DNA from 2 places in the Robertmurraya sp. DFI.2.37 genome. Region 2 is predicted to be linked to the other one. Evidence: a T-box and tRNA genes for the amino acid it is inferred to sense, from the RefSeq annotation. Region 2 holds a T-box; the other holds one or more tRNA genes.
The links. The T-box of region 2 lies ahead of leuS (leucine--tRNA ligase). A T-box ahead of a tRNA ligase gene usually reads a tRNA of that ligase, here a tRNA-Leu.

Region 1: it encodes a tRNA-Leu, which carries the amino acid that the T-box ahead of leuS (leucine--tRNA ligase) is inferred to sense. The anticodon was not compared.

Annotation. Positions count from the first base shown of each region.
Region 1 is NZ_JARGEJ010000017.1:1,904-16,063, forward strand. It holds partial or broken rRNA gene PZE06_RS11165 (23S ribosomal RNA) at 1-334, shown strand, start outside; rRNA gene rrf (5S ribosomal RNA) at 530-646, shown strand; tRNA gene PZE06_RS11175 (tRNA-Asn) at 814-888, shown strand; tRNA gene PZE06_RS11180 (tRNA-Ser) at 892-984, shown strand; tRNA gene PZE06_RS11185 (tRNA-Glu) at 996-1,067, shown strand; tRNA gene PZE06_RS11190 (tRNA-Val) at 1,097-1,172, shown strand; tRNA gene PZE06_RS11195 (tRNA-Met) at 1,393-1,466, shown strand; tRNA gene PZE06_RS11200 (tRNA-Asp) at 1,639-1,715, shown strand; tRNA gene PZE06_RS11205 (tRNA-Phe) at 1,733-1,808, shown strand; tRNA gene PZE06_RS11210 (tRNA-Tyr) at 1,869-1,952, shown strand; tRNA gene PZE06_RS11215 (tRNA-Trp) at 2,065-2,138, shown strand; tRNA gene PZE06_RS11220 (tRNA-His) at 2,150-2,225, shown strand; tRNA gene PZE06_RS11225 (tRNA-Gln) at 2,260-2,334, shown strand; tRNA gene PZE06_RS11230 (tRNA-Gly) at 2,338-2,412, shown strand; tRNA gene PZE06_RS11235 (tRNA-Cys) at 2,422-2,496, shown strand; tRNA gene PZE06_RS11240 (tRNA-Leu) at 2,530-2,618, shown strand; gene PZE06_RS11245 (GNAT family N-acetyltransferase) at 2,764-3,333, shown strand; gene PZE06_RS11250 (GNAT family N-acetyltransferase) at 3,353-3,910, shown strand; partial or broken gene PZE06_RS11255 (spore germination protein) at 4,326-5,889, shown strand; gene PZE06_RS11260 (GerAB/ArcD/ProY family transporter) at 5,906-7,021, shown strand; gene PZE06_RS11265 (Ger(x)C family spore germination protein) at 7,018-8,175, shown strand; gene PZE06_RS11270 (hypothetical protein) at 8,201-8,434, shown strand; tRNA gene PZE06_RS11275 (tRNA-Leu) at 8,815-8,896, shown strand; gene PZE06_RS11280 (hypothetical protein) at 9,561-9,689, opposite strand; gene PZE06_RS11285 (DNA topology modulation protein) at 10,291-10,794, shown strand; gene PZE06_RS11290 (SRPBCC domain-containing protein) at 11,353-11,862, opposite strand; gene PZE06_RS11295 (ArsR/SmtB family transcription factor) at 12,049-12,375, opposite strand; gene PZE06_RS11300 (AAA family ATPase) at 13,184-14,038, shown strand.
Region 2 is NZ_JARGEJ010000026.1:41,365-57,165, forward strand. It holds gene PZE06_RS14640 (hypothetical protein) at 1-156, opposite strand, end outside; gene PZE06_RS14645 (DUF3169 family protein) at 306-983, opposite strand; gene PZE06_RS14650 (helix-turn-helix transcriptional regulator) at 980-1,186, opposite strand; gene PZE06_RS14655 (gamma carbonic anhydrase) at 1,414-1,932, opposite strand; gene PZE06_RS14660 (alpha/beta hydrolase) at 2,181-2,984, shown strand; gene PZE06_RS14665 (tetraprenyl-beta-curcumene synthase family protein) at 2,997-4,085, shown strand; gene mnmM (tRNA 5-(aminomethyl)-2-thiouridylate-methyltransferase MnmM) at 4,127-4,699, opposite strand; gene mnmL (tRNA modification radical SAM protein MnmL/YtqA) at 4,699-5,649, opposite strand; gene PZE06_RS14680 (YtzC family protein) at 5,924-6,187, shown strand; gene PZE06_RS14685 (glycogen biosynthesis protein GlgD) at 6,202-6,366, shown strand; gene PZE06_RS14690 (MDR family MFS transporter) at 6,593-7,795, shown strand; T-box leader at 8,027-8,246, shown strand; gene leuS (leucine--tRNA ligase) at 8,454-10,868, shown strand; gene PZE06_RS14700 (ABC transporter ATP-binding protein) at 11,386-12,285, shown strand; gene PZE06_RS14705 (ABC transporter permease) at 12,286-13,026, shown strand; gene PZE06_RS14710 (sensor histidine kinase) at 13,033-14,172, shown strand; partial or broken gene PZE06_RS14715 (response regulator transcription factor) at 14,169-14,770, shown strand; gene PZE06_RS14720 (YhfM domain-containing protein) at 14,988-15,392, opposite strand.

The DNA of each region.
Region 1 (14,160 bases), on a different contig from region 2:
AGCGGTACGCGAGCTGGGTTCAGAACGTCGTGAGACAGTTCGGTCCCTATCCGTCGTGGGCGTAGGAAATTTGAGAGGAGCTGTCCTTAGTACGAGAGGACCGGGATGGACGCACCGCTGGTGTACCAGTTGTTCTGCCAAGAGCATCGCTGGGTAGCTATGTGCGGAAGGGATAAGTGCTGAAAGCATCTAAGCATGAAGCCCCCCTCAAGATGAGATTTCCCATAGCGCAAGCTAGTAAGAACCCTGAAAGATGATCAGGTTGATAGGTCAGAGGTGGAAGCATGGTGACATGTGGAGCTGACTGATACTAATCGTTCGAGGACTTAACCAAATAAAAGTGGAAAAAATCCGCTTGATAAGATTCTCTGTAATTTCTCTTCTTCATCCATTATCTAGTTTTGAAGGTACAAAGCGATTTTGTAATGCAATGATATCTATCAATCGTATTTTTCAGAGTCAAACTAAATTTTCTCTTGAAAAAATACTGTAAATCGGTATAATAGAATATGTCTTGATAAATAATTGGTCCGGTGACAATGGCGAGAAGGTCACACCCGTTCCCATGCCGAACACGGAAGTTAAGCTTCTCAGCGCCGATGGTAGTTAGGGGCTGTCCCCTTGTGAGAGTAGGACGTTGCCGGGCGAATATTCTATATATATTTTTTATTCCGCGGTAGCTCAGTGGTAGAGCAACGAGCAAAGCATCCTGAATGTCCTGCGAGTTGTACTCATCGAGCTGCTACTTGAATCAACTTTCTGAGATGAGGACAATCGGGAAGCAATCAAGCTAGAGGAATGAGTTAATAATTTTCCGCGGTAGCTCAGTGGTAGAGCAATCGGCTGTTAACCGATCGGTCGTAGGTTCGAATCCTACCCGCGGAGCCATTAGGAGAGCTGTCCGAGTGGCCGAAGGAGCACGATTGGAAATCGTGTAGGCGGGCAAAACCTGTCTCAAGGGTTCAAATCCCTTGCTCTCCGCCATTATTATATCTGGCCCCTTGGTCAAGCGGTTAAGACACCGCCCTTTCACGGCGGTAACACGGGTTCGAATCCCGTAGGGGTCATTTAAAGTTGCACTTGTTGCAACAGTTCCGGAGGATTAGCTCAGCTGGGAGAGCACCTGCCTTACAAGCAGGGGGTCGGCGGTTCGATCCCGTCATCCTCCACCATGTTTTTTACGAAGCGTAGCGCAGTAAAATAACACACCTCTAATATTCACAAACGTGGAGATTTTGAGTATATTATTATCGCGGGGTGGAGCAACAAGCGTTACTTCATTGAATAAACTGCGAGTTGTACCGATTGAGTCGCTCCTTGAGTTACTAACTGAAATCGGGACAGTCCTTAAACTATCTTGAAGCATGAGCTAAACTAGATATATACTATTATCGCGGGGTGGAGCAGTCTGGTAGCTCGTCGGGCTCATAACCCGAAGGTCGCAGGTTCAAATCCTGCCTCCGCAATCGACTTTTTCAATTAAGTAAGACTTGAAGAAGTAAAGAAAGATTTTTTTGCTTACGCAAAAAATCAAGGAATGTTATTTTCTCCTAACGTTGAAAAAGACAGAGGAAAGCTATTTTCTCCTACGTCGAAAAAGACAAAGGAAAGATATTTTTGCTTACGCAAAAAATCATTGGTCCGGTAGTTCAGTTGGTTAGAATGCCTGCCTGTCACGCAGGAGGTCGCGGGTTCGAGTCCCGTCCGGACCGCCACTTACTTTACATATGATGGCTCAGTAGCTCAGTCGGTAGAGCAAAGGACTGAAAATCCTTGTGTCGGCGGTTCGATTCCGTCCTGAGCCACCATTTTTATATCAAAATATGTTATAATTTAATGAACTTTAATGTATAAAATATATATACCTTGGAGGGGTAGCGAAGTGGCTAAACGCGGCGGACTGTAAATCCGCTCCTTCGGGTTCGGCGGTTCGAATCCGTCCCCCTCCACCAACCTTTTCTCAATAGTGAAAATAAGGAACCACTACTTTTTGTAGTAAAAAGAAGCAAAATAGCTATTCATAATTTTCTTCTTAAAGAAACACTCTGAACATATATATAATATAGGGGTATAGTTTAAAGGTAGAACGAAGGTCTCCAAAACCTTTGGTGTGGGTTCGATTCCTACTACCCCTGCCAATTTTATAATGGCGGTCGTGGCGAAGTGGTTAACGCATCGGATTGTGGCTCCGACACTCGTGGGTTCGATTCCCATCGATCGCCCCATTTAAATTTGATTTATTAAACACTGCTTAATCAATGGGCTATAGCCAAGTGGTAAGGCAACGGACTTTGACTCCGTCATTCGTAGGTTCGAATCCTGCTAGCCCAGCCATTTGCGGAAGTAGTTCAGTGGTAGAACACCACCTTGCCAAGGTGGGGGTCGCGGGTTCGAATCCCGTCTTCCGCTCCAATTTAATATGGCGGCATAGCCAAGTGGTAAGGCCAAGGTCTGCAAAACCTTTATTCACCGGTTCGAATCCGGTTGCCGCCTCCATTTTTATAAAATAAAGATGCTAGTTTTGAACTAGCCGGGGTGGCGGAACTGGCAGACGCACAGGACTTAAAATCCTGCGGTAGGTGACTACCGTACCGGTTCGATTCCGGTCCTCGGCACCATTTAATCCAATACATACGATATTTAAAGATTTAATCTTTTGATTAAATCTTTTTTTGATCTAGAAAATGGCTATTGAAAAATTCATATTTCTCTGTTAAATTGTAAGATTATAATTTTAAATTTTTACAGAGAGAAGTGAATGGAATGGTTATTGGGGATATTTATAAAAATTTGCCGACGCTTGAAACAGAACGACTACTTCTTCGTAAAGTTACATTAGCAGATACGGCAGCGATGTTTTCATATGCGAGTAATGAAGACGTTGCAAAGTATGTAACCTGGGATGTACATAGAAGTATGTCTGATACTGAGAGATTTATTATTTTTGTCCTTAATCGATATAATAATGAGGAGATTGCTCCGTGGGGAATAGAAGATAAAGAAACGGGTTCTTTTATCGGCACCGTTGATTTTGTTTCTTGGAGTACGAATCATCACAATGCAGAAATTGGCTATGTGATTGCACCAGAGTATTGGGGGAAAGGAATTACGACAGAAGCAGCGAGAGCAATCATTAGATTTGGCTTTGAACAGATGGAGCTCATGCGCATTCAAGCAAGATGCTTTGTGGATAATATAGCATCGCAAAGAGTGATGGAGAAGGCAGGAATGACTTTTGAAGGGATTAATAGAAAAAGCATGTATATAAAAGGGCAATATTGGGATTTAAAGGTATATGCCATTTTAAAAGAAGAGTTTGATTTGTTTTATTAATGGGGAGCTAGGTGATGAAGTGAGTTATCAGGATAATGATTTAATAATTAGACCAATTACAAATGATGATTTAAGTAGGTTGTGGGAATTAATCTATAAAGAGGATTCTCCCGAGTGGAAAAAATGGGATGCTCCGTACTATGAGCATAAAAGTATTTCATATGAGGAATTTTTACGTCAGAAGGATGATTATGTCGATAATGAACGGCGTTGGGCGATTGAAGTGAATGGATTGGTTATCGGAACGGTCGGTTATTATTGGGAGCATAAGCCCTCGCTTTGGCTTGAAATGGGGATTGTGATCTATGATCCGCATTATTGGAATGGAGGCTATGGAAAGAAAGTGATTAAACTTTGGATTAATCATTTATTTCATACTTTGCCATTAGTTCGTGTTGGTTATACAACCTGGTCAGGGAATATGAGAATGATTAAAGTTGGCGAAGGTCTTGGCATGAAAGAGGAAGCGAGGCTCAGGAAGGTTCGTTATTATAATGGCAAATATTATGATTCCGTCCGTATGGGACTGCTTCGAGAGGAATGGGAGAATAATCATATTTTTCACGAAGAAGTATGAATAAAACGAACGCTCCCTTATTTGTTTAAGGGGTGTACATAAATTCATCAAGGAAAGTAGTTCATGAAAGCATTCATAAAAAAAGGGAAACTCGATTGTATGGTATGAAATACGCTAATTTAATTACTAAAAAGAATTCTTAAAAAATGAAAACGCTTTCTTATATGGGTATTCTGTTTATAACTACTTAATTCAAATAAATTAGTTAGCATCATATACGAGAAACACGAGATTTTACGCAGAAATAGAGTAGCTCAATATTTATGAGCTTGGTCCGAAAGTAGTTTCAAGTCCAAACGCATCCTCTTTTACGGGTTGAACTAAAGAAACAGGCAAGTACGGAAATGGTATATTTTGCTTGGTAAGTGTGATACTACGTATATAGGAATATAATGGATACCATCGAGAAAGTGGGATGCGGGTGTTTTTTCGAAAAAAGATTAATTTCAATAAGAACATTAATAAAACACAGCAAGGTGATAAACAAATTCCAAAGCCACTATTTTCTGATTTGGACAAAAACTTGGACATCCTGCGTGAGCTTTATAAAGAATGTTCGGATGTCGTTTTTCGTTCATTTTTAATTGCTGGTCATACAAAAGCTCAGTTAATTTACATAAAAGGTCTTTCCAATGTTGAAGAAATGGATAACAATGTGTTAACCCCGCTTATGAAAAAATCCGAAAAGCGGACTGTTAATCCCAAAACCTTGATTGAGGAGACATTGTCTGTTGCAGAGGTAGTGAAGATCTCCTCTTTTGAGGCCTGTATCGAACAGTTATCCGTTGGGAATCCAATATTGTTATTAGAAGGCGATGAAAAGGGCTTTGCCTTGGGATTGGCTAAGTGGGAAAGACGAGCTGTTGAAGAGCCGACGGGTGAATTGGTTGTTAGAGGGCCGCGCGAAGGGTTTACTGAGACATTGGAGGTCAATACCTCTTTTGCTAAGAAGAAAGATTAAAAGCCCTCAATTAAAAATAAAAACATTAAAGCTGGGGCGTTATACGCAGACTACAATTGCCCTCGCTTATATCGAAGATCTTGCGGATGAAACATTAATTGAAGAAATTAATCAACGGTTGGAACGAATTGACATCGATGGAATATTGGAATCCGGTTATATTGAAGAATTAATTCAAGACAATTCATACACCCCTTTTCCACAAGTGCTTATTTCGGAACGGCCTGATACTGCCGTTTCGAGTTTGTTAGAGGGACGTGTAGTTATCATTGTTGATGGTACGCCTTTTGTGTTGATTGCCCCGACAACGTTCTTTTCCTTATTCCAATCAGGGGAAGATTATTATCATCATTTTTTAATATCTTCAGCAACTCGCTGGCTCCGTTATTTATTCTGCTTTATTTCTCTACTGTTACCGTCTCTATACGTTGCGGTTATTACATACCATCAGGAGATGGTGCCTACTACCTTGCTGCTTACAATGGTGGACTCACGGGAGGTTGTCCCATTTCCTGCCTTGGTGGAAGCGCTGCTTATGGAGATTACGTTTGAAGGATTGCGGGAAGCGGGTCTTAGACTTCCAAAACAAGTAGGAGCAGCTGTCAGCATTGTAGGTGCATTGGTTATCGGTCAAGCGGCTGTGGATGCCGGCTTAGTTTCAGATCATATGGTTATGGTCGTGGCGATTACTGGTATCGCTTCCTTTACCATTCCCCGTTACAATCTTGCTATTCCGATAAGATTGTTGCGTTTTCCTATCATGTTGCTTGCTGGAACGTTTGGATTGGTAGGGGTCATGATAGGGCTTCTTGCAATCATGACACATCTGAGCACATTACGTTCCTTTGGAGTTCCGTACCTTTCACCAGTGGCACCGATGAAAGGAAGAGATATGAAGGATGCACTCATGCGAGCTCCATTATGGAAATTAAATACGCGTCCTCATTTAACGGGAGAATATAATAAACACCGACAAGGCTCCAATCAGAAGCCGCATTCCGATAAAGGCGGCGAGTAATGATGAGGTGAGAGCAGTGATTGAAAAAGGAAAAATATCAGCATTGCAAATGGGATTATTGATGTATCATGCTATTTTGGCAACGGGGATTCTTTTTATTCCGGCTACCGTCTTTAATGTTGCAAAACAGGATATTTGGATCTCTCCTATTTTGGCTTCTCCTCTAGGGTTTTTAAGTGTATATATCGCATACAAGTTAAACAAGTATTATCCCAAAGATACGATTATGCAATACAGCAAACATATTCTTGGAACCTTTTGGGGGAAAATGCTTGGGCTGCTCCTGCTGCTATTGTTAATCACTTCATTGAGTGTGATGTTCTGGCAGTACGGTGAATATGTCGTTAGTGAATTTCTCCCGCACACGCCAAAATCCGTGATTATTGGAATGATGGTGATATTGTGTGCGTTTGCGGTACATGGGGGACTGGAAGTTTTGGGAAGGCTGGCAGGAATGGTCTTTCCAGTTTTTTTCTTGTTGTTTTTAGTCATTATCATTCTTGTCCTACCCGATGTAGAGGTAAAAAGAATGCTTCCTGTGATGGAAAACGGGTTGATGCCTTCACTAAAAGGGGCTTGGGTGTTATGCACGTGGTTCGCTCAATTTGGCATCATCTATTTTTTTCTCCCTTTTTTAACAGACCGTGAAAAGGGGCTGAAGTTTGGAATGCTTTCGGTACTCGTCGTTACGTTAACGTTGGTGGTGACCAATATTATCGTTATTTGGTTATTCGGGAATGTGACCGAGAACTTTAACGCTCCATTCATGAGCGCGTCCAGATATATTAGCCTAGCCGAATTTCTGTCACATCTTGAATCAATCGTAATGGCGATTTGGATTGCGGGGACATTTATTAAGCTCTGCGTGTTCTATTATGTCGTGGTGATCGGAACTGCTGAATGGCTTAACCTTTCAGACTATCGCTCGCTCGTTTTGCCAATGGGCTTTTTAATCGGAGTATTTGCCATGCAGGCATTTCTTAATTCAGCAGAAGCAGCTGAACATTTTCGAATAGTCTCCCATGAAATAATGGATACTTTAGTGTACGGACTGTTGATCCCTATATTTCTTTTTTTAGGAGCGTACATACGCAAAACGATTTTTAAGCATAAAGTGAGGCGGACAAATTGAGACGTGCAATCATGATTGGCGTTATTTTTATGGCTTTTGTGCTGCTTACGGGCTGTTGGGATCGAAGGGAAACCAATGATCTTGCGATTATTACCGGAGTCGCTCTCGATAAAAATAAAGAAGGGCAGATCGAACTTACAGCAGAAATACATTCTCCTGGCGGGAGCGGTAATGGGAGTGGTGGAGGAGAAGACAATAACCAAGGGGGCGTGCAAAGCACAGTTCTCCAAATCGGTAAAGGAAGCTCCATACCAGAAGCGATCGAGAACCTTAATGAAAAGCTTCCCCGGGAAATTCTGTGGAGCCATGCAGAGGCGATCGTGATCAGCAAAGCGTTTGCTGAGAATGGAATAAGCGATGAATTGGATTTTTTTGTCCGCCATCCTGAGCCCCGTTTGAGAAGTTATGTCTTTATTAGTGACGGGAAGGCAAAGGAAAATATGGCCTTACGTCCGTCATTGGAACGAAGTGTTTCCGAAGCGCTGATAAAGTTAGCGGAATCCGAAGTATTAATGAAGGCGACATTATTCGATTTAATGGAAATGCTGAAGGGAGAGCAAGGCGCGATCGTTCTTCCGATGATTGATAAATTGTCTCCGGAAGAAGGGCAGCTTCCCTCGGAATCTATTGCATACATTCATCGTTCGGCAGTTTTAAAACAAGGGAAGATGATCGGAGTCATTAATGATCAGATATCAAGAGGAGTGCTCTGGTTTAGAAATGAGATCAATGAATCGATTGTCACTGTCGAACCTGACGAAGCAGACGAGATCATATCGATGAATTTAATTAAAGGAAGAACGGATTTAGTTCCGGAAATAGACGGCCAATCATTAAAAATGACGGTTAAAATTGTAACGATAGATGATGTCATCCAAAACCAAACGAGTTGGGATTTGAAGAGATTAGACAAACTTAAAGCACTGGAAAACGAGTTGGTCCAAAAGATTGAAAAGCGTCTAACAGACACTCTAGACACGGTTCAAAAAGAAATGAAGATTGATATCATCGGTTTTGGGGAAGAATTTCGCCGACACCATCCTAAAAAATGGAAAAATATAAAAGGAGATTGGGATGAGAAATTTCCGACTGTTCAAGTGGATTTTGACATCGATGCCCGTGTTTTGAGAGCAGGAAAAGGAAGCGAAACTTGAGGCTTCTAAAATAGAGGTGAAGAGGATGAAATGGGTATATATTGTCAGTATAACGGCACTCGTTATTTTGATGTTCATTTTCCAATGGCCGAAAATCAAAACAGTCGAAAAAAATGAAAAGATTGCTTTCATAACTTTAACTGTACTAGGTTGGGCAATCGCGATTTTTTATGTGATTTTTCCATCTATGCCTTCGCCAGCAAAAATCGTTGATTTCACTCTAATGCAAATAAGTAATATCTTTCGTACTCTATGGTAAGCTCTGTCGTGTCTCCCATTCGCACACTACAACGACAACATGGCCGATGAGAGAGGATAACCTCGCCCTTGCGATTCAAGATAAGGATGCAGACCTCTCTGTCGAACTTGTCTGCTTCGCAAGAGGCAACATATTTAAATGGAACAGCAGCATTCTCCATTAATAAGCGTTAAAGGCAACACTAGCAGGGGTGATAATCAAGCACCGACAGAATCACAAAAAACAGTGAACGCATGTTTGGAAATAAGGTGTGACAATTTTTTGCTCAAAAATATTTGACTTCAATCCGAACATAAATTTAGTTTGACAAACTAATATTATCGTGATATGATATTCTTTGTCTTGAGATAATGTTATTTATCTTTTGACAATCAAAATATGCCGGTGTGGCGGAATTGGCAGACGCGCACGACTCAAAATCGTGTTCCTTCTGGAGTGTCGGTTCGACCCCGACCACCGGTATCATAAGACATTGATTTGACGGCGAACTATCGTAATGATGAGTCGCCGTTTTTTCGTATGCGAACACGATTTTGACCGAAAAGTCATACTCGGTGGTAGTACGAACCGTCGGAAATTTAGCGAAATGAGTTGCGAAAATTGACACGGAAAAGACGCACTAACGCATTACAAACAGAAGTACTCATGAAATTACTAGGTTCGCTACGTTCATTTTTTTCTTGCTTTCGATAATGCGCTGGCGCTATTTATTGAGGAACGAGATTTAAATAATACATTTTAGTAATATGCTACTAGTATAGTTCTATAGGCACTTCTAAGTTAAGTTTTCTTATCATTTGACCATACTGAAGATAAGTATGATAATCTGTTCATTAGTACTCACCAATTTTTTCAATGAGGAAATCACATAAAATCGGATTAGAATTGGTAATGGCAATAATATATCATTCTTATTAAATTCTAATGATAATCATTAATGGTGATAGCCATTGTTACAAAGAGTCTTTGAAATAAGATTAATTTTTTGCGTTGGCGAGTGGTATGTATGTTTTACTTGTGTTTTATGCTTGCTAATAAAAAATCCTATTAAAAGAACAAGGCGAAGCTGCAAGATTTTTAATGAGATCCTCGCCTTATTCACCATTAATTTTAATTTCAAAAGGCATTAGTACTGAATCCAACATAGCGCATCCCTGCATAAATTAGGTTTCTCTTGACCAGCGGCAGAGGCTGGGGCAGTGATTGTTACTGTAATGATAGCCACTAAGCCAAGGCGGATAATCCATTTTTTCATCATAACACCTCCTTCTTGTGTAAATCTGTAAATAGATTAACAAGAAAATCAAAGTTAATAAATAGAATTTTGTTTATTATCAGAAAATTGGTAATTTATTACTATACTCAAACACAATATATTATATATGGTAGGTAAAATGTAATCTCATGACTCTCTATGCAAAGGAAGCTTTTCAGATATAAGAGATGAAGGAAAAACTAATTTCAAAGAATGTAGTGCTGAAAACTAATGTTTACTTTAAGGTTTAAATATAGATTTTTAATAAACTAAAAAAATGTTAACATTTTTGCAATTTATGTCGAATAAAAGAATTTGCTGAAAAATATAAGAGTTCAATGAACTGTCTAAATAAAGGAACGAATGAGACAACAGTTTAGGATAGGGTAGACACTTGAAGGGATGTGCAGTGCTATTGCCTAGTGCCCAAAAATTTGGATACCATTTTAAATGGGCAAAATCTTTTGACAGGCGCCATAATTAATAGCTATTTGCCAAATAGGTGAGTGCTGAGGGATATTCTAGAAGAAACTTTTACATATTTTCGAAGGTTAAGTTATTATTAAATAAACGATATAGAATTGTTTATTAAGGGGTTCTTATGAAGAAGGTTGTACTTATTGGTTCAGGTGGATCAGGGAAATCTACACTAGCAAGACAATTAAGTGATAAGCTAAAAATAAATGTTTATCATCTTGACGTTTTATTTTGGAAGCCAAATTGGGTAGCCATTCCTAAAGAGGAACAAAGAAAAGTTCAAAATGATTTAGTGAAAAAAGAAGAATGGATTATTGATGGAAACTATGGTGGAACAATGGAGATAAGGCTAAATGCTGCTGATACAATAATTTTCCTTGATTTTCATAGAATAATTTGTGTCTATCGTGCATTTAAAAGAATGTTGAGGTACCGAAATAAAACAAGGCCCGATATGGGAGAAGGCTGCAAAGAAAGATTTGATTTAGATTTTTTAATGTGGATATGGAAATATCCAAAAACAAAAAGGCCAGGAATTTTGAAAAGGCTCATACGGTTGTCTAAAGATAAAGAAGTAATTATATTAAGAACACCAAAGGAAGTGCAACGGTTTTTAGAAAAACTTTAAGTCCTTATTCCCCAAAAAATGCCCTTGCGATTAAGTAAATACAATCATTTCTTATAGAAAATTTTTGCAAGATTTTCTTAAAGTTTAATGGACTGTTATAGGCCGCAAAAAAGAAGACCACTAGGATCATCTAAATAATTTACGTAAATTTTATTAAATCCACTTAGCTTGTTGATAAATCAATGTTTGCGAGTTTTTTAGAATACGGTAACGGGTTTTATTTGACACATCGTCTAAATCACGAACATACTACATAGAAAGTGCGATAAATAGCCGTTCCTCCCCTTTCTATTCGTGAGGATTAGCGGCCATGTCAGGTTACATCGTTTCCTTTTTTTGAAGTGGCATATGTGAAGTGCCGTCTTGTGATGACCTTTTGCCAAAGCTAATCTAAATTTTGTCTTGTGTTGGATCAAAGTATTGCGGGATTGGTGACTTTTGAATTAAGAAAAAAGTTTAAAAATGTCCCCCATCTTCGATTCTATTAGGAAGCAAAGGTAGGGGACAATCTTTGGTACTACTATCAATCATTTCCCCATCTTGTAAGTATAAATTATTTTATTTGCTCTCGTTCAAATGCTCTTCCAGACGGTTCCAAGTCTCGGTAATTCCTTGGAGCATACCCATATCCATGACGTTTTTGAGAGCTTCTGCAGACGCATACTCAGCACGGTTTACAAGTTTCGTTTTGCCGTTCAGATCAATGAACTCCAACGTGACCTCGGTTGATGGCATATTTTCGTCGATGTTTCCCTCGGCATCTGAGAAGTAATCGGTGTAAATAATGGTCTCCGGCTCGATAATATCTTTGTAAATAACTTTCCCCCAAGATTCCATGCCGTAAAAATCACCTTGATTTTTATCCGTGCATTTCATACAGAAGTGCCAAATTCCACCTGGTCGGAAATCGATGTGGCAAACCGGAAGTTCCCAACCAGTAGGTCCCCACCAATGCTTGAGATGCTCAGGTTCTTTGAACATGTTGAACACGAGGTCCCGTGGTGCATCGAAAATGCGCTCCAACACCAGTACCCGCTCATTCTCAACTCTTGAAATGATTTCATTCATCTTAATTCCTCCATCCACTTAATAAATATCTTTTTCTCCGTTTTATTAACTTTTTCCAATATGGCAATGTAATGATTACTAGGATGCCTCCGCTTTTGCTGTTCTTTTAGAGCTTGCTTTATAATCGCTCAAAGCGAGTCCATGACCAACTTGATAAATCATTTTTGCTGATTTTTTAACCTTAGTTTAATTCAATGTTTTTTTTCCCTGTAATACGTTGAGATAATCGTCCAAACGATCCATCCGCGCTTCCCATATTCGACGGTAGGAATCAAGCCATTTATCCAACTCTTGCAGCGGTTCTGGTCTTAGATTATAAATGCGACGGTTAGCGACCTGATGAACCTCAACAAGTCCAGCATTACTCAATACTCGAAGATGTTTAGAGGTTTGCGGCTGGTTTAGTTCTAACTTTTGGGCAATCTCTCCTACTGAAAGTGGTCCGTCAAGAAGAAGGTCAACAATATCAAGTCGGTTGGATTCAGCTAGTGCACTGAAGGTTTGTACGTTCATATAGAATCATCTCCCAACATGTATATGTTTCTAATTTTTATAATCGCTTGTGATTATATTAAGAATATCACCTCCGAATTTCTAAATAATGATGTCATAACTTGTTGTTGGATTTATTATTCCATACAAGGAATATTCAGAAAATAATTTAACGAGCTATAATAGATTGTGCCACAGGCTTCTATTAACCATTCGTTGTGTCAGGTAAAGTTAAGCTGACTAGTTACAGGAACCAGTAGTAATCTTTGGAACAGTCGTGTACTTATTCAGACGGGCTGTTAAATATCTTTTATGATGTAAAAGTGCTTGTGATTTATAATGGTGATAATTATGGATGAATAGCTGAACATGCTCCTCTTTTTTTCGTAATTAGGTAGCCATCTCTTTTTTTCAACTAGTGTGTCACCTAACTTGTAAAATATTTAATGTCGAGATGAGTGACTTGGCAGTTGCCCCTATCTCTGTCGATCTAGCAAAGGAAGAAAGGCAGCAGCAACATTGTTCAAAGAAATGGATCATTCACGGAAGGGGAAAATTTGAAAAAAAGAAGGTCTTTAAAATTGGTTAGAGAATGTGTTGCAGAAGGGAAGCCATTTCAATGGGCTTTTTAGGTCGAGGTAGGTAAGAGAGACTCATACCTACCCCAGCTTGAATTGATGGTTATAACAAGGAAAATTCAGAGATAGCCATACATTTCATATCAGTCATTTTGATATTTGTATTAGACTAAATTTACTCAGAATTCGCAAAGTCAGTCTGAATCTTATTATAATGGAGTAAAAGAGATTCAGTAGTTAAGGAGGAAAGTATGGTTTATTTATATGCTTTTTCATTTCCGAATGAGGATATGGAATTCGACTTTTTCATGAATATAAAAAGAACGTGCTATGACTCGTTTTATCCATTTAAGATTTTATCGAAAAAATGCTTTGAATCGATTGTTTTTGAGCCAGTGACGATCATATATGGTGGCAATGGTTCAGGAAAGTCAACTGCATTAAATGTGATAGCAGAAAAAGCGGGAATCAAACGTGATTCTATCTATAATAAATCTAACTTCTACCCTGATTATATCAATATGTGTCATATGCAGTTGAAAGCAGACATTCCTGAAAATAGCAGGATTATTACTAGTGATGATGTATTTGATTATATGTTGAATATCCGAAATCTCAATGAGGGAATTGACCAAAAACGGGAAGAGCTCTTTGAGGAGTATTTGGATGCGAAATATTCCCATTTTCAGATGAAGTCTATGGCAGATTATGAGCAGCTCGTAAAAGTAAACTCAGCCAGAAGTAAAACACAGTCTCGTTTTGTTAGAAATGAATTGATGGATAATGTGAGAGAGTATTCGAATGGGGAAAGTGCATTCAAGTATTTCACAGAAAAAATTGGCGAAAATGGACTTTATATTTTGGATGAGCCGGAAAATAGTCTTTCTCCCAAACGTCAGATGGAATTGATGAAATTTATTGAAGACTCTGCTCGATTTTTTGGATGCCAGTTTATCATATCAACACATTCTCCATTTCTGTTATCCATGAGGGGAGCAAAAATTTATAATCTTGATGAAAACCCTGTTAAGGTGAGACGCTGGACGGAATTAGAAAACGTCCGTACATACTTTGAATTTTTCAAAAGTCATGAAAGCCAATTTTGAGATTGAGCACGACCAAATACTTCTAGAAAAATAGTCATTTACCAATTAAAAAACCAGCGCTGCGTGTACTCCACTGGGAATAATTTAGTCATAGAAAAGGACATAGAAACTAAAATAGGAAA
Region 2 (15,801 bases):
CGTTGGTCTGCAACGCTCCGTTAATTCTGGAAAGAAATTAGCACCCCTTGAATACCATCTTGTTGCGGTTCGATGCGTTAATCCTTCTTTTAAAACCTTTTCCGAACTTATATTTTCTCCGAACTCATTTTGAATAGTCATATGATATAAATACAATCAAGCTCCTCCTTTTTTAAGCAAATCTTACCCGGTAGTTGACCAAGTAGTTTTGTTTACAGCGTGAATCTACATAATCTAAGTGTATCATTGTTTCCATATTTTGTATTGGATTTTCATGATGATTTCTTTGAGGATGCTTTCCAAAATTATTTCAGTTTATTTGGCTTTAGGCTAGTCGTGTAGCTTATTTGTATAAGAATGAGTAAAATGCCGATGCCGATTATACTTATTAATTGAGAGTTTCCGCTAAAAATAGAATAGTACATGAGACCGGATGCTAAAATAACAAGGCCCCAAATTAAAAATGAATATACTTTAAGCAAGCTTTTTAAGATGACATATTTTTCACCGTCATCAAATTGGTCAATTACTTCTTGATTATAATGATTGGACTGCGGATTAGGGAATTGAAAGTTTGGATTTGTGATCTTCATAAGCTGAGGATTAGGAAAAAAATTAAAAACAGAAATAATCATTAAAGCAAAGCTCCAAAAAGGCACACTTGGTGCTGTCTCTCGAAGTAGTAAAAAGCCAATAAGCAGTCCGATAAAGGAGAGAGAAAGTGCCATTTGAATAAAAGAAGTGCTCGTATATGCTTTTCTCTCTAAAGCAATATAGTGGGAATCTTCTTTATCTTTTTCCACTTGTTGTTGACTGCCACGGATAATTTTATAGAATTGAAACCTAGCTATGATTAAAAAAAGAAGTATCGCTATATTTACTAGCATTAAAAGATTTGCATCAAGCGCTCTTTCGTTAAAATGAGAAATTAAATCATTGAGTGCAAATAAAAAGATGATGATGTAAATAACTAAGATTTTCATGATAGCTCCTCCTCGCTAAAAATAAAAACATTCTCTATTGGTTCTTGAAATACTTTGGCGATTCTTATTGCAATCAATAATGATGGCATATATTCATTCCTTTCAATTAGACTGACTGTTTGTCGAGAGATTCTTGCTTTTTTTGCCAGCTCCGTTTGGTTTAGTCCATCTCTAGCTCGCAATTCTTTGAGTCGAGTTTTCATCGTATCACCTCGTATACATAGTAAATTATCTTTGTCCTTTTGACAAGTATAATAGTCAAAAAGACAAAGATAATTTTCTTTTTTGTGAAAAATTTATTATATATTTGGTTTACCTCTTATAAATGCCAAAGCCTCGCAGCTAATGAATTAGCATCGATTTTATCAGCAATATGGTCATGAATAAAAAAAGAGACGCATTGAATAAATGTCGTCTCCAAAAAATGTTTTTATTTGTTTTGCTGCAATTTTTTATAATATTGCCCTTTCTCAGCGTATTCTCTTGTTATTCTTTGCATATCTTTAATATCATCTAGCGTAAGATCTCTAATTACTTTAGCAGGTCTTCCGAACGCTAGTGTATTAGGCGGGATTTTTTTTCCTTGTGGCACAAGGCTTCCAGCTCCAATAAAAGCACCCTCACCAATTTCTGCATTGTCTAAAATAATGGATCCCATTCCAATCAATGAATTTTTGCGAAGAATGCAGCTATGTAAAATCACTTGATGCCCGACGGTAACCTCGTCTTCAAGAATTAATGGGTTGTTCGGGCTTTGGTGAAGGACGCAGTTGTCCTGTACGTTTACTCTTTTGCCGATGATTGTAGGAGCAACATCTCCTCTAATAACTGTATTAAACCAGATGCTTGCTTCGTCACCAATTATCACATCTCCAGTGATTGTGACGTAGTCAGCAATAAAGGCGCTAGCTGAAATTTTGGGAGATGTGTGATGAAATGGATAAATCATGAGCATTCTCTCCTTAAGAGGTTTTACTCCCATTGTACCTAATTTTTGTGTAAAAAGTGTGAATTAATCAGAGGCGGTGGTAAAAACTCTGAGGTTTCGCCTTTTTTGTGTTAAAATGAACTATAATTTCGATTCTTTTTTACCATCAGGTTGAATAGAATGAACCGATTTGACTAAGGTTGTAGGTCTATAACCAATTTAAATAAATGGAAGAACTGTTTGATAAGGGCTTTGTAGGAGGAATATTCATGTGGAAATGGGAACCAGACGGGGAAGCAAAAGGAGTCATAGTCATCGTTCATGGTGCGCTGGAGCATCATCGCCGCTATGGATGGTTAATTGAAATGTGGCGTAAAGAAGGCTTTCAAGTCATCATGGGCGATTTGCCTGGACATGGTCTCACAACAAGGTCTAGAAGAGGGCATATTGATTCTTTTGAGGAGTATATAGCAGAGGTTAAGGACTGGGTGAGGACGGCTTATCAATTCGATTTGCCTGTCTTTCTCCTGGGGCACAGTATGGGGGGATTAATAACGATCCGTTTGCTTCAAGAGGTGAAGCTAGACTTGGCGGGTGTTATTTTATCATCTCCTTGCCTCGGCTTAGTGAAGAAGCCCGGAAAGCTGTTAAACGGCTTAACCCATATTTTAAACGTTGTTGCCCCTGAGTTGCGGGTGGATCCTGGTATTACCGTCAAAATCGCAACCAGAAATAGGGAAGTTCAAGATGTTGACCGAAACGATACGTTATATATTGATAAGGTGTCGGTAAGATGGTTTCGCGAATTAGACAGTTCGATTAAGCTTGCTTTTGAAGAAATAGAAAAAACACATGATGTTCCTCTCCTTGTGATGCAGGGCGGCGATGATAAAATCGTCAATAAGCTCGCTGTTAAAGAATGGTTTAATTATGCACCATTGTCAGAGAAACGCTTTAAGGAATGGCCAAAGTGCTATCATGAAATTTTCAATGATCCTGAAAGGGATGAAGTATTTGAATATGCAAAGGATTTTGTATATAGTCAATTGAAAGCAATTGGTTACATTATTTAACGGAGGATGTTTATGATACCGTCAGAACCGCTTAGTTTAATGTCAAAAGTATATCGCCATATTTTACCAACAGCACATGTTGAGCTTGCTTATTGGAAGAAACGTGCAGAAGAAATTCCTGATCCGGAATTGAGGAAACAGGCATTGGCCAGCATTGAAGGGAAAACCTTCCACTGTGAAGGTGGTTCGATCTTAGCGATTATGGCTGGGGAGAGGTATAAGGAAGCGATTAAATTTATTGTTGCCTATCAAACGATTAGCGATTATTTAGATAATTTATGCGATCGAAGTACTTCATTGAATCCTGATGATTTTTCTGCTTTGCATGAATCCATGGAAGTGGCTTTAACAGTTGGGGCGGAGCAACGAAAGTATTATCGATTTCGAAAGGAATTTGATGATGGAGGGTATTTAGAGGAATTATCGCAAACATGTCAGCATGTTTTGAATAATGTCGCCGCTTATGGTGATATTAAAGACTATTTACTCGAGCTTTGTGGCTATTACTGCGACTTGCAAATACATAAGCATGTTAAGGTTGAAGAACGGATTCCCCGATTGCAAAAATGGTTTAAGCGCCATAAGAATCAAATCCCTGAAATGGAATGGTACGAGTTTTCGGCATGCTCCGGTTCAACGCTTGGGATTTTTTCTTTAGTTTCTCATGGGATGAGCACTGATTTTAATAAAGAAGACGCTGAGAAAATTAAAAATGGCTATTTTCCATATATACAAGGTTTGCATATTCTATTGGATTATTTTATTGATCAAGAAGAAGATCGCCTTGGTGGCGATTTGAATTTTTGTTTTTATTATCAAAATGAAGAAAGTTTATTCGATCGCTTAAAGCATTTTGTCGAGGAAGCGGACAAGCATACTGATGGACTTCCGAATAAACAATTTCATCGCCTCATTAATAGAGGCTTACTTGGAATTTATTTGTCCGATGAAAAAGTTCGCAGGCAGAAATCGGTCAAGTTGCTGGCCAGAGAGATGATTAAAAGCAGCGGATTAGTGAGTTTTTTCTTTTATGTGAACGGACGCCTTTACCGCAAAGTGCAAAAATGGATTCCTTCATTAAAAGTGAAGACCGACTCATAAATTTGAGTCGGTCTTTGTCATTTTATCACAATTACGCATTCTTATCTTTTTTCTATTGCGATGATAAATGGCGGGGCATTTTCTTGATTAATAAATTGGTACTGGAGAACATGAGCCTTTTTTTGTTCGAGCTGTTTCACGTATGAAAGTAGTTCTTCTTTTTCTACTACACCTTCTGGATGACCATGGTAAATGACAAGCACAAGGATCCCTTCTTGAGCAAGGATTTCCAGCAATTGCTCAATCGCTGCTATTGTCGTATTGGGCTGCGTCACTATTGCCTTATTTCCACCAGGTAAGTAGCCTAAATTAAAAATAGCTCCTTTGATTTGCCCATGCATGCTTGCTTGAATAGATTCTGCTATTTTTTCATGTCCCTTGTGAAATAATGTCACTTGATGGCTAAGTCCATGCTCCTGTAAGCGCGTCATCGTGTTAGCAATCGCCGCTTCCTGTATATCAAAGCCAAAAACATGTCCATTTTCTCCAACGAGATTCGCTAAAAATACGGTATCATGACCATTTCCAACGGTCGCATCGATCGCGATATCTCCCGGACCGACTGCATTTGTTAATAATGTTCTTGCAAAAGGCAATATCCCTTGAAGCTTCATTATTTTGCCTCCCAATACTTTCCTTGCCAGCTATTGCGGCGTTTTAGCTCGGCATCGATTGAATTAAGAACCTCCCATTTATTGACACTCCACATCGGACCAACCATTAAATCGATGGGGCCATCTCCCGTGATGCGATGAACAATCATTTCAGGAGGTAAAATTTCTAGCTGATCACATACGAGCTTTACGTAATCTTCTTGAGAAAGGAATTCAAGCATTCCCTTTTCATATTGCTTAACCATAGGTGTCCCTTTTAATAAATGGAGCAGGTGAATTTTTATCCCCTGTACATCAAGCTTAGCTACTTCCTGTGCTGTCTCCATCATCATGTCGTATGATTCTAACGGTAGTCCATTGATGATATGGGAGCATACACGAATGCCATGCTTACGAAGTTTTTCAACCCCTTTTACATAACATTCATAATCATGGGCACGATTAATTAATAAGGCTGTTCTTTCATGTACAGTTTGCAGGCCAAGTTCAACCCAAAGATACGTTCTTTCATGAAGCTCTGCCAAATATTCAACAACATCGTCGGGCAAGCAGTCTGGACGAGTCGCAATCGACAGACCAACAACCCCCTCTTGTGCGAGGACACGCTCGTATTTCTTTCTTAATTCTGCTACTGGAGCGTGAGTGTTTGTATAGGCTTGGAAGTAGGCCATATATTTGCCATCCTTCCATTTTTCATGCATTTTTTCTTTAATTTCATTGAATTGTACTTCAAGATCATCCGCTCGGTTTCCAGCAAAATCTCCTGAGCCTGCTGCACTGCAGAAGGTGCATCCTCCATGGGCAACGGTGCCATCTCGATTCGGGCAATCAAACCCTCCATCTAATGCTACCTTAAATACTTTATGGCCAAATTGCTGGCGTAAATGGTAATTCCATGTATGATAACGTTTATCATCTAATGCATATGGAAAAGGCTTTGTCTGATTCAAATCAGTACCCTCCTTTATTTTCGAAAAAAATATAAACCTTTCGCCACAGAACAAACCAAATGAATAGTGAATTTGTAACGTGAGCGCTCAAGTTTTTAATGAAGCAAGCTTCGCACTTCTATTAAGCATAAGAAAAATTTTAACATGAAATAAGGAATTTTCATAATGGAGTTTATTTCTATAGTAAAAAACGGGTAAGGAGAAGATGGGGTGAACAAACTAAAAAAGAAGCTTTTATGCTTCGTTAAATGAAATGAGTGGGAGGTTTTATAGGATGGCTACTCGTCAATCAATCGAAGACCTTCTTCAGCAGTGCGAGGATGCGATACGCAACGCTCATGAACAATATCAGGATCATACAAGACAGGAACATGATAATGAAACAGAATTTACAGAGGCGATGCAACAAATTGAAACGGCGTATAATGATTTGGCGAAAATGGCTCTCAGTGCAAATGGACAACAGCGCGAACAGCTCCATCGGATGAGACTGCAATTACAGCAAGTGCAAAATAATTTGATCTTACATGAGCATTAAGGAGAGGTTCAAAAGTGAAGAAACGCTCAAAACAAAACAATCCTGAGCAAAAAACACGAAATGGCATTAACAATCAAGATTTAGAGCTTGGACAAGATTTTGATCAGGTAAAAAAAGCTAAAAAGACGTATGAAAAATCAGGAGGACAGCCGATTAAATCAAAATTTCATCAAGAGTAATCGGCTCGTTTTCCAATAAAAAAGAACGGTCTAAAAACGAATTCGCTTTTAGACCGTTCTTTTTTATGGTCTAGAAAAAATTCGTTTTATAAGAAAAAACTGAATAAATTAAATCATTGCACTGAAGGCAAAAAAGGAATAATATAATATTTTGGAACTCGAAGTTTTGCGCTATTTAGGCGCTGTTTACAAATATAAAAAGGGAACAGGGAAAGGAGCGATTGGCATGCCACGAAGTCTTTGGCTTTTAATTATTGGAATGGCGGTAAATGTTACAGGTTCTTCTTTTTTATGGCCTTTAAATGCGATTTATATTCATGAGCATCTTGGCAAGACCTTGTCTATCTCAGGAATAGTTTTGATGTTAAATGCAGGGGCAACCGTAATCGGGAACTTGTTTGGCGGTTTTCTTTTTGACAAAATTGGCGGATATAAGTCTATTCTTTTAGGGATTACCATTACCGTTGTTTCATTTACAGGCTTGTCTTTTTGGCATAGCTTCTTGCCTTATGTCATCTTTCTCACGATAGCTGGTTTTGGTTCGGGAATCATTTTTCCATCCATGTATGCAATGGCTGGCTCTGTTTGGAAAGAAGGGGGCAGAAGAGCCTTTAATGCCATATATGTCGCGCAAAATCTCGGAGTGGCGATCGGTGCCTCATTGGGCGGAATTGTTGCTTCTTATTCGTTTCAATTTATTTTCATTGCAAACACATTGATGTATGTTATCTTTTTAGCTATTGCTTCAATGGGGTATCGTACGATTCAAACGACAGCCAATCTGCAATCAGCGGCACGATTAGAACCAAAACCTGTTAAAGATTATACAAAATTATATGCACTGCTGATTTTATGTATCGGCTACCTTCTCTGTTGGGTAGGCTATGTACAGTGGCAGGCGACAATCTCCACTTATACACAGCAATTAAATATATCATTAAAGCAATACAGTTTTTTGTGGACAATTAACGGTGCGTTAATTGTGTTAGGGCAGCCATTTTTAAATAGAGCACTGAGAATAAAAGCAATTGAAAAAAATGTTAAGTCACAAATTGTTATCGGAATGTTGATCTTTATTATTTCTTTTTTCATTGCAGCAAAGGCAGAGGCATTTTCTGGCTTTTTAACTGCGATGATTATTTTAACAGTGGGAGAAATGCTTGTTTGGCCAGCAGTGCCAACGATTGCTGATAAGCTTGCTCCGAAAGGAAGAGAAGGCTTTTATCAAGGGATTGTCAACAGTACAGCAACTGGCGGAAGAATGATTGGACCTATTCTCGGAGGCCTGTTGGTTGATTTATATGGGATGTCGATGCTGTTTACCGTTTTGATTTTCTTATTTGTGATTGCCATCTTCACAACGATTTTCTACGATCGGAAATTGGCAATGAAGTCTGAGCAAAAGGTTGTTTCGGAAGTAAGTCATTAAATCACCATGTATATCTTTCTAAAAAAGATGGTAAAATCGGAATATGAGGGAGTACATTTTAAGAAGATGAACATACACTAGTTATTACTTTTTCGCCATTTTAACAACTTGCAACTCGTTCGGAAATTTTATACAATGTTTGTATCTATACGGTTTTTGTTAAATGACGGTATTGATTTTTCACACGTAGAATCAGAAGTTTTTTCAGTTTTAACAAAACCATTTATAAAAGTAATGACTGGGATAAGGAATAGTAATGATGTTTACCCGTATATAGAGAGTTGACGGTGGGTGAAAGTCAACCGGGACCATCACGAACTCGCCTTTGAGTCGCAAGCGTGAAAATAAGTAGCGTTTGCCGTTAACCGCGTTAAGGATGGATGAGCGAGTGACTTTGTCACTAATGTGGGTGGTACCGCGGGAGATTAATGATAATCCTCTCGTCCCTTTTGGGATGAGGGGTTTTTTATTATGTTTTCGCTATCCATGTTGCTATGTTATGTTTAAATAGAGCTTTTTAACCCATTTATATGCGGTCTGCTATTATACGCTGCTAGCTAATTCAAAAAGCAGCAATATTATTGAAAAGAGCGCCAAAAAAAATATCGCAATAATCATCTACATATTCACACTATATTTTTATTAGGAGGAAAGAAAGATGAGTTTTAATCATCAGGAAATTGAAAAAAAGTGGCAAAGCTACTGGGAAAAAAATAAAACATATAAAACAAGTGAGAATAAAGGGAAAAGAAAATTTTATGCTCTTGATATGTTCCCATACCCGTCAGGTGCAGGGCTTCATGTAGGGCACCCTGAAGGCTATACAGCAACAGACATCCTTTCAAGAATGAAGCGTGCGCAAGGCTATAACGTTCTTCATCCAATGGGATGGGATGCTTTTGGTCTTCCTGCTGAGCAATACGCGTTAGACACAGGAAATGACCCAGCAGAGTTTACAAAGCATAATATCGAAACATTTAAACGCCAAATTAAGGCACTGGGATTTTCCTATGATTGGGATAGAGAAATTAACACAACAGATCCGAACTACTATAAGTGGACGCAATGGATCTTTCTAAAGCTATATGAAAAAGGCTTAGCATATATCGATGAGGTAGCAGTTAACTGGTGTCCTGCGCTTGGAACAGTGCTTGCGAATGAAGAGGTTATTGATGGTAAAAGTGAACGCGGTGGGCATCCGGTTGAACGTCGTCCAATGAAGCAATGGATGTTAAAAATTACAGCTTATGCTGATCGTCTTCTTGAGGATTTAGAGGAGTTGGATTGGCCGGAAAGCCTTAAGGAAATGCAGCGGAACTGGATTGGACGCTCTGAAGGTGCGGAAGTGACATTTGCGATTGATGGACATGATGAAACGTTTACCGTCTTTACAACACGCCCAGATACGTTGTTCGGAGCAAGCTATGCTGTATTGGCTCCTGAACATGACCTTGTTGAAAAAATCACGACCTTTGAACAAAAAGAGGCAGTAGCCGCGTATTTAGAGCAGGTTAAAACCAAAAGTGACTTAGAGCGTACCGATTTAGCAAAAGAGAAAACAGGTGTATTTACTGGTGCATATGCCATTAATCCAGTCAATAATGAAAAAATGCCAATTTGGATTGCCGATTATGTTCTTGTCAGCTACGGTACAGGTGCAATTATGGCTGTTCCTGCGCATGATGAAAGAGACTTTGAATTTGCACAAAAGTTTGCTTTGCCAATCCGTGAAGTTGTTGCTGGCGGGGATGTTTCGAAAGAAGCGTATACAGGTGATGGAGAGCATGTGAATTCTGGATTCTTAAATGGCATGGGTAAAGAAGAAGCTATTGCAAAAATGATTGATTGGCTTGAAGAAAAAGGGATCGGAACTAAGAAAGTTACTTATCGTCTTCGCGATTGGTTGTTTAGCCGTCAACGCTACTGGGGTGAACCAATCCCAATTATTCATTGGGAAGATGGAACGATGACAGCTGTTCCTGAGGAAGAACTTCCATTGATTCTTCCTGTTACAAAGGAGATTAAGCCTTCTGGAACGGGAGAATCTCCGTTAGCGAACATTGAAGACTGGGTCAATGTTGTCGATCCAGTAACAGGGAAAAAAGGTCGTAGAGAGACAAATACAATGCCGCAATGGGCAGGGAGCTGCTGGTATTTCTTACGCTATATTGATCCAAATAATGATAAGGCAATCGCGGATAAAGAAAAATTAGCAGAATGGTTGCCAGTGGATATTTATATTGGGGGAGCAGAGCACGCGGTGCTTCATTTACTATATGCCCGTTTTTGGCATAAATTCCTTTATGACATCGGCGTTGTTACGACGAAAGAGCCATTCCAAAAGCTATTCAATCAAGGGATGATCCTTGGAGAAGGCAATGAAAAAATGAGTAAGTCAAAAGGAAATGTCGTAAATCCTGATGATATCATTGTTAGTCACGGAGCGGATACCCTGCGTTTGTATGAGATGTTCATGGGACCACTTGATGCATCGATCGCCTGGTCAACAAATGGCTTAGATGGTTCTCGTCGCTTCTTAGATCGAATTTGGCGTCTGTTCGTTGAAGAGGATGGTACGTTAAGTCCGAAGGTGAAGGATAGTGAAGACATTCAATTAGAAAAGGTATATCACCAAACAGTCAAAAAAGTAACAGAGGATTTTGAGGGCTTGCGTTTTAATACGGCGATTTCTCAGCTCATGGTATTCATTAATGAAGCTTATAAAGTGGATGTATTGCCAATCCGCTATGTGGAAGGCTTTGTAAAGATGTTAGCCCCGATAGCTCCGCATATAGCAGAAGAGCTATGGGAAAAGCTAGGACATGATGGAACGATTACGTATGAAGCATGGCCAGCGTATGATGAGGCTAAGCTTGTAGATGATGAGGTTGAGATTGTCGTGCAAATTAACGGTAAGGTGAAAGCGAAGCTAATGGTACCGGCTGATGCAAACAGAGAGGCGCTTGAAGAAATTGCGATGGGAGATGTAAAGGTAAAAGAACAAATTGACGGCAAAACTGTACGGAAAGTAATTGCTGTACCAGGTAAACTAGTGAACATTGTTGCAAATTAAATAAAAGGGCCGAATGAACTTTTGATATGCTCCTTATTAAGTAGCCAGATTAATAGGTAATCTGGCTATTTAATGGGGAGTTTTTTTGTATGAAATTCGTGCGGTTGGACTGGAATGAGCAAGGGACTGGTGGAAAAGTCCGAACAGAGATCCGATTGGACCGGAACAACCTCCAAGCCTAACAAACTTCTGGTTCCAGTAAAAATTGATATTTGGATTTTTACAATCTACGATAAGTCAACCGGAGGTGTTAGCGCTGTAGGTTTCCTATATCGAAAGAACAGCCCTTTTAAGTTGATACAACGATGAGTACGAAGGAAAGCTTTTAGAATGAACATCGCAGGAACTATCTGCTCTCTGCTTGTTCCGAAGCTGCCCTGCGCGTTTGGTTTGCAAACTTGGCTTATGGAAAAGGAACGATTATGACAAATGTCATCACATATTGATGACACAATCCACTAATCTCAACGCTTGTCCCGTCGTTATACTAAATATAGAAACGATGGAGGTGGATAAGGTGGAAGAAGTGGTTTCAATTGAAAAAGCAACAAAGAAGTTTAAAGATAAAATAGCTGTTGATGAACTTTCCTGCTCGATTCAGAGAGGCGAAGTTGTCGCTATTTTAGGTCCAAATGGTGCTGGGAAATCGACGACCATCCTCATGATGTTAGGATTGTTAGAGCCAACAGAGGGGAAACTTGAAATTTTTCGAATGGACCCAAAGGAAAAGGCCGTGCGTGAAAAGATTGGAGCTATGCTTCAGGAAGTAAGCGTCATTGATACCTTAACGGTGAAAGAGATCATTCAATTATTTAGGAGCTATTATGCAGCGCCGATGGATTTTGATGAGCTTGTGGCATTAACAGGTCTGAAAAAAGAAGAAATGAAAAAAAGGGCTGATAAGCTTTCAGGTGGGCAAAAAAGAAGGCTGGGCTTTGCACTAGCACTTGCTGGTGATCCAGATTTATTATTTTTTGATGAGCCAACGGTTGGAATGGATATTACTGCCCGAAAACGATTTTGGGATACTGTTAAAGCATTAAAAGAAAAAGGGAAAACAATTATCTTCACGACTCATTATTTGCAGGAGGCAGATGATGTTGCAGAGAGAATTCTCCTTTTCCATAAGGGAAAGGTTGTCGCAGATGGAACTCCACATGCGATAAAAAATAAGCTTACGAAGCAGTCTGTTTCCTTTTTTGAGAATGGTGCAGTACCGCTAGATGAAATTAGAAGCTTAGCGATCGTTTCTGATGTTTATATAAAGGAAAATCGCGTCTTTATTGTAACCGAGCAAACGGATGACGTACTTGCTTATTTATTTGAAAAAAGGCTCGGAGTCAAAGGGATTGAGGTAGAAAAGGGAAGACTAGATGAAGCGTTTGAGCAATTAACGAAAAATAAGGAGGCCATATAAATGAAAGGGTTATTGATGCAGTGTAGAATGGAAATAATCAAGATTTTGCGAAATCCCTATTATGTTTTTTGGTCTCTCCTTATGCCGATTGTCTTTTATGTTATTTTCACAAGAATTTTTAATCATGCATTCGACAATGATCAGGAATGGCAAGCCCATTATTTAATGTCTATGACGGCATTTAGTGTAATGGGGTCCGCTATTATGACGCTCGGGGTTCGACTTGTCGAGGAGAGAACGCAAGGCTGGTCATTGTTTATGAGAATTACCCCGATTTCAAATAACGCTTATTTTTTCGCAAAAATGGTTGGTCAAACGGTTATTCATATTCTCTCGATTATCGTTATTTTTACGGCAGGAGGTCTTATAAATCGTGTTTCCTTATCACCTCTAGAATGGTTATTGAGTGGGCTATGGATTTTACTTGCATCTGCTCCTTTTTTAGCTCTGGGCGTATTATTTGGGACTATGAAACGGGTCGACACCGTTTCAGGTGTTAGCAATCTTGTTTATTTATTATTAGCTTTATCCGGAGGGATGTGGATGCCGTTGGAAATTATGCCAACAATCGTTCAAAAAATGGCCCATTGGCTCCCTTCCTATAATTTTGGAAATGGGGCATGGCAAATTGTCCGTGGAAATGGGCCAGACGTTTCGAATGTCCTCGTTTTAATCGGATACCTCATCATTTTCATGGTATTATCAAGCTATATCAGGAGAAAACAAGAAGCGGCGGTGTAAGCTTTTATGAGTGAGAAAAAAAGATTTGCGCTCTTTCCTAGACAGTATGGTCTGTTTCCATATATTTTTTTAGTGTATTTATTAATGCCAGGCTATTATGTGAGTCAGGAGAGCGGCTTGAAACAAATCCTTGGATACGTATTGCTATTTCTTTTTCTTTTCACGTACCGACAGCTTTATATGTCAAGTGAAGCCAAAAACATGTTTAGTTTTTGGCTCTTCATGCAAATTGGGATTATTTTGATTCTCTCTCTTTTTTATAACGTAAATAATGTATTCCTTGGCTTTTTTTCTGCCCATTTTATTGGCTGGTATCAACGGAAAAAAATATTTTTTTATATGTTGATGTTTCTTGCAGGTACGATTATTTTGCCATTTCTCATTCATATGGAAGCGCATGACTTTGAGAGGAGCATTTTTTATTTTACCCCTTTTATTATTATTATGCTTGTGGCGCCATTTGGAATCCGCTCCATGATCAGCAGGATGGAGCTTGAAAGAAAATTGGATGAAGCAAACGAACAAATTAAAGAACTTGTAAAGCGTGAGGAAAGAATGAGAATTGCCCGTGATCTTCATGATACCCTTGGACATACATTATCGTTGTTGGCTCTAAAAAGCCAGCTTGTCGGTAAGCTGGCAGTTAAGGACCCGGAAAGAGCGCATAAAGAGGCGCAGGAGATGGAAAGAACGGCTAGATCTGCATTATCTCAAGTCCGCGAACTTGTATCAGATATGAGAACCATTACGGTGGCGGAAGAAATTATAGAAGTCCAAGCATTGCTCCAAACAGCAGGCATTGCCTTTCATTTAAATGGTGATTCAGATTTAAGCGATATCCCATACTTGACCCAAAATATTTTAAGCTTGTGCTTAAAAGAAGCGGTTACCAATGTGGTTAAACATAGTGGAGCAAAAAATTGTCATGTATCCATTTGCTCTCTTGAAGGGGAAGTTGTGATCGCAATCGAAGATGATGGTGAGGGGATTTCGGATCCTACTAGGTTAGGAAATGGCTTAAAAGGAATGGAAGAACGGTTAGAGCTTATTGATGGATCCCTACAATTAACATCTAAACATGGAACAAGACTGGAAATAACAGTCCCGATTATTATCAAGGAAAGGGAGGCTGAAGATGTATCATGATTCGCATTATTATAGCTGAAGATCAGCGGATGTTAAGAGGTGCATTAGGTTCTCTTTTAAATATGGAAGATGACATCGAAGTAATAGAAGAAGTCGGAAATGGGGAGGAAGCTTATAACACTGTTATCAATCTGGAACCAGATGTCTGTCTTCTCGATATAGAAATGCCGATTAAATCCGGACTAGAGGTGGCTGAGGATTTGATGAGAATAGGTTCTCCTAGTAAAATCATTATCCTCACGACCTTTGCCCGGCCAGGCTATTTTAAAAGAGCCGTAAATGCAGGAGTTCATGGCTAGTATTAAAGGATGGCTCCAGTGATGAATTGGCGGAAGCGATTCGAAATGTGATGAAGGGAAAAAGAGAATATGCGCCAGAGTTGGTATTCGGAAGCTTACAGGGAGATAATCCACTAACAGAAAGAGAAAAAGAAGTATTAAGATTAGTGGCAGAGGGAAAGACAGCAAAGGAAATATCGCAGGAGCTGTACTTGTCTTCTGGCACCGTAAGAAACTATATTTCTGAAGCAATTAATAAGTTAAACGTTAAAAATAGAATTGAGGCCATTGCTGTGGCTAAAGAAAAAGGGTGGATGTAAAATCCCATAAAGGAGGAAAAATTGAAAAACTCCTCCTGAAACTTTACAGGAAAATTGAAAGGGAGTGTTATTCGACTTGGTATTTATTGACCGGTTCGAAGAGCTTTAGGCATTGCTTCCGGCCAATCAGTCTCCGGCAGGAGCGGCTGCTCAGAGGATGCTCACCGCCTTGCCTCAGAAAAGCAAGTGCCTGCGCATTTAGAACTACCATTTTCGGTTAGCTCTCATTTGCTTTCATTAGCTCTTGGATTTTTTGTGTAGCTTCTGAAGAGAGCGTATAAAGAGATTCAGTGTTATCTATTTCAGAAATTGCACTTGTTTCTTCCTTACTTCTTACCCATAGATGATATTTATCCTCTCGATTGTCCTTATAAATAGCAGATACGATATAATCTGGAGCGGTCATATTAATGATTCCCTCCATTTTCTTTTTATTGTTTATAAATGCTTGGAGTTTATGTAGATCTGGCTTGTTCACGGTGACTTCGTGGCTTCTATCTGAAAAAGAAGTTAAAATAATTTTATCAATTTCTTTATTTTTATCTTGAGTAGACGAACTTGTACAACCATTTAATATCGGAATTATTAAAAGCATAGCGAAAAGGATTTCCCATTTCCTCATTTGTGAAAAACCTCCTGTAAAACGATTTAATAGATACGACGAGTACAAAACTGATAAAGTTACAGTAATACATATTTTATCCATCGAAAAATAAAGGGATTTACGTTAAAATTTCATTCATATACAGATAATAGGAGTGAGATCCATTGTTTCAAATACGAAATACTGGTGGTTGCAACAATAAACGACAGCTATAAAGGATAATGAAAAAATACCAGTTTTTAAATTTGATAAGGAATCTTTTAAGAGAAGCTCAAAAATATCGATGCAAGCCGCTTCCCCCTTCCATCGAAGCAGAGAGAAAATGAGCTAGAATTAACACTATGTATAATAAGCCCAAAAAACCTATAGCATGACAACTAGAGCCTTTTTCATTTATATTAGTATAATAAAATGTTTTTACTGTTTA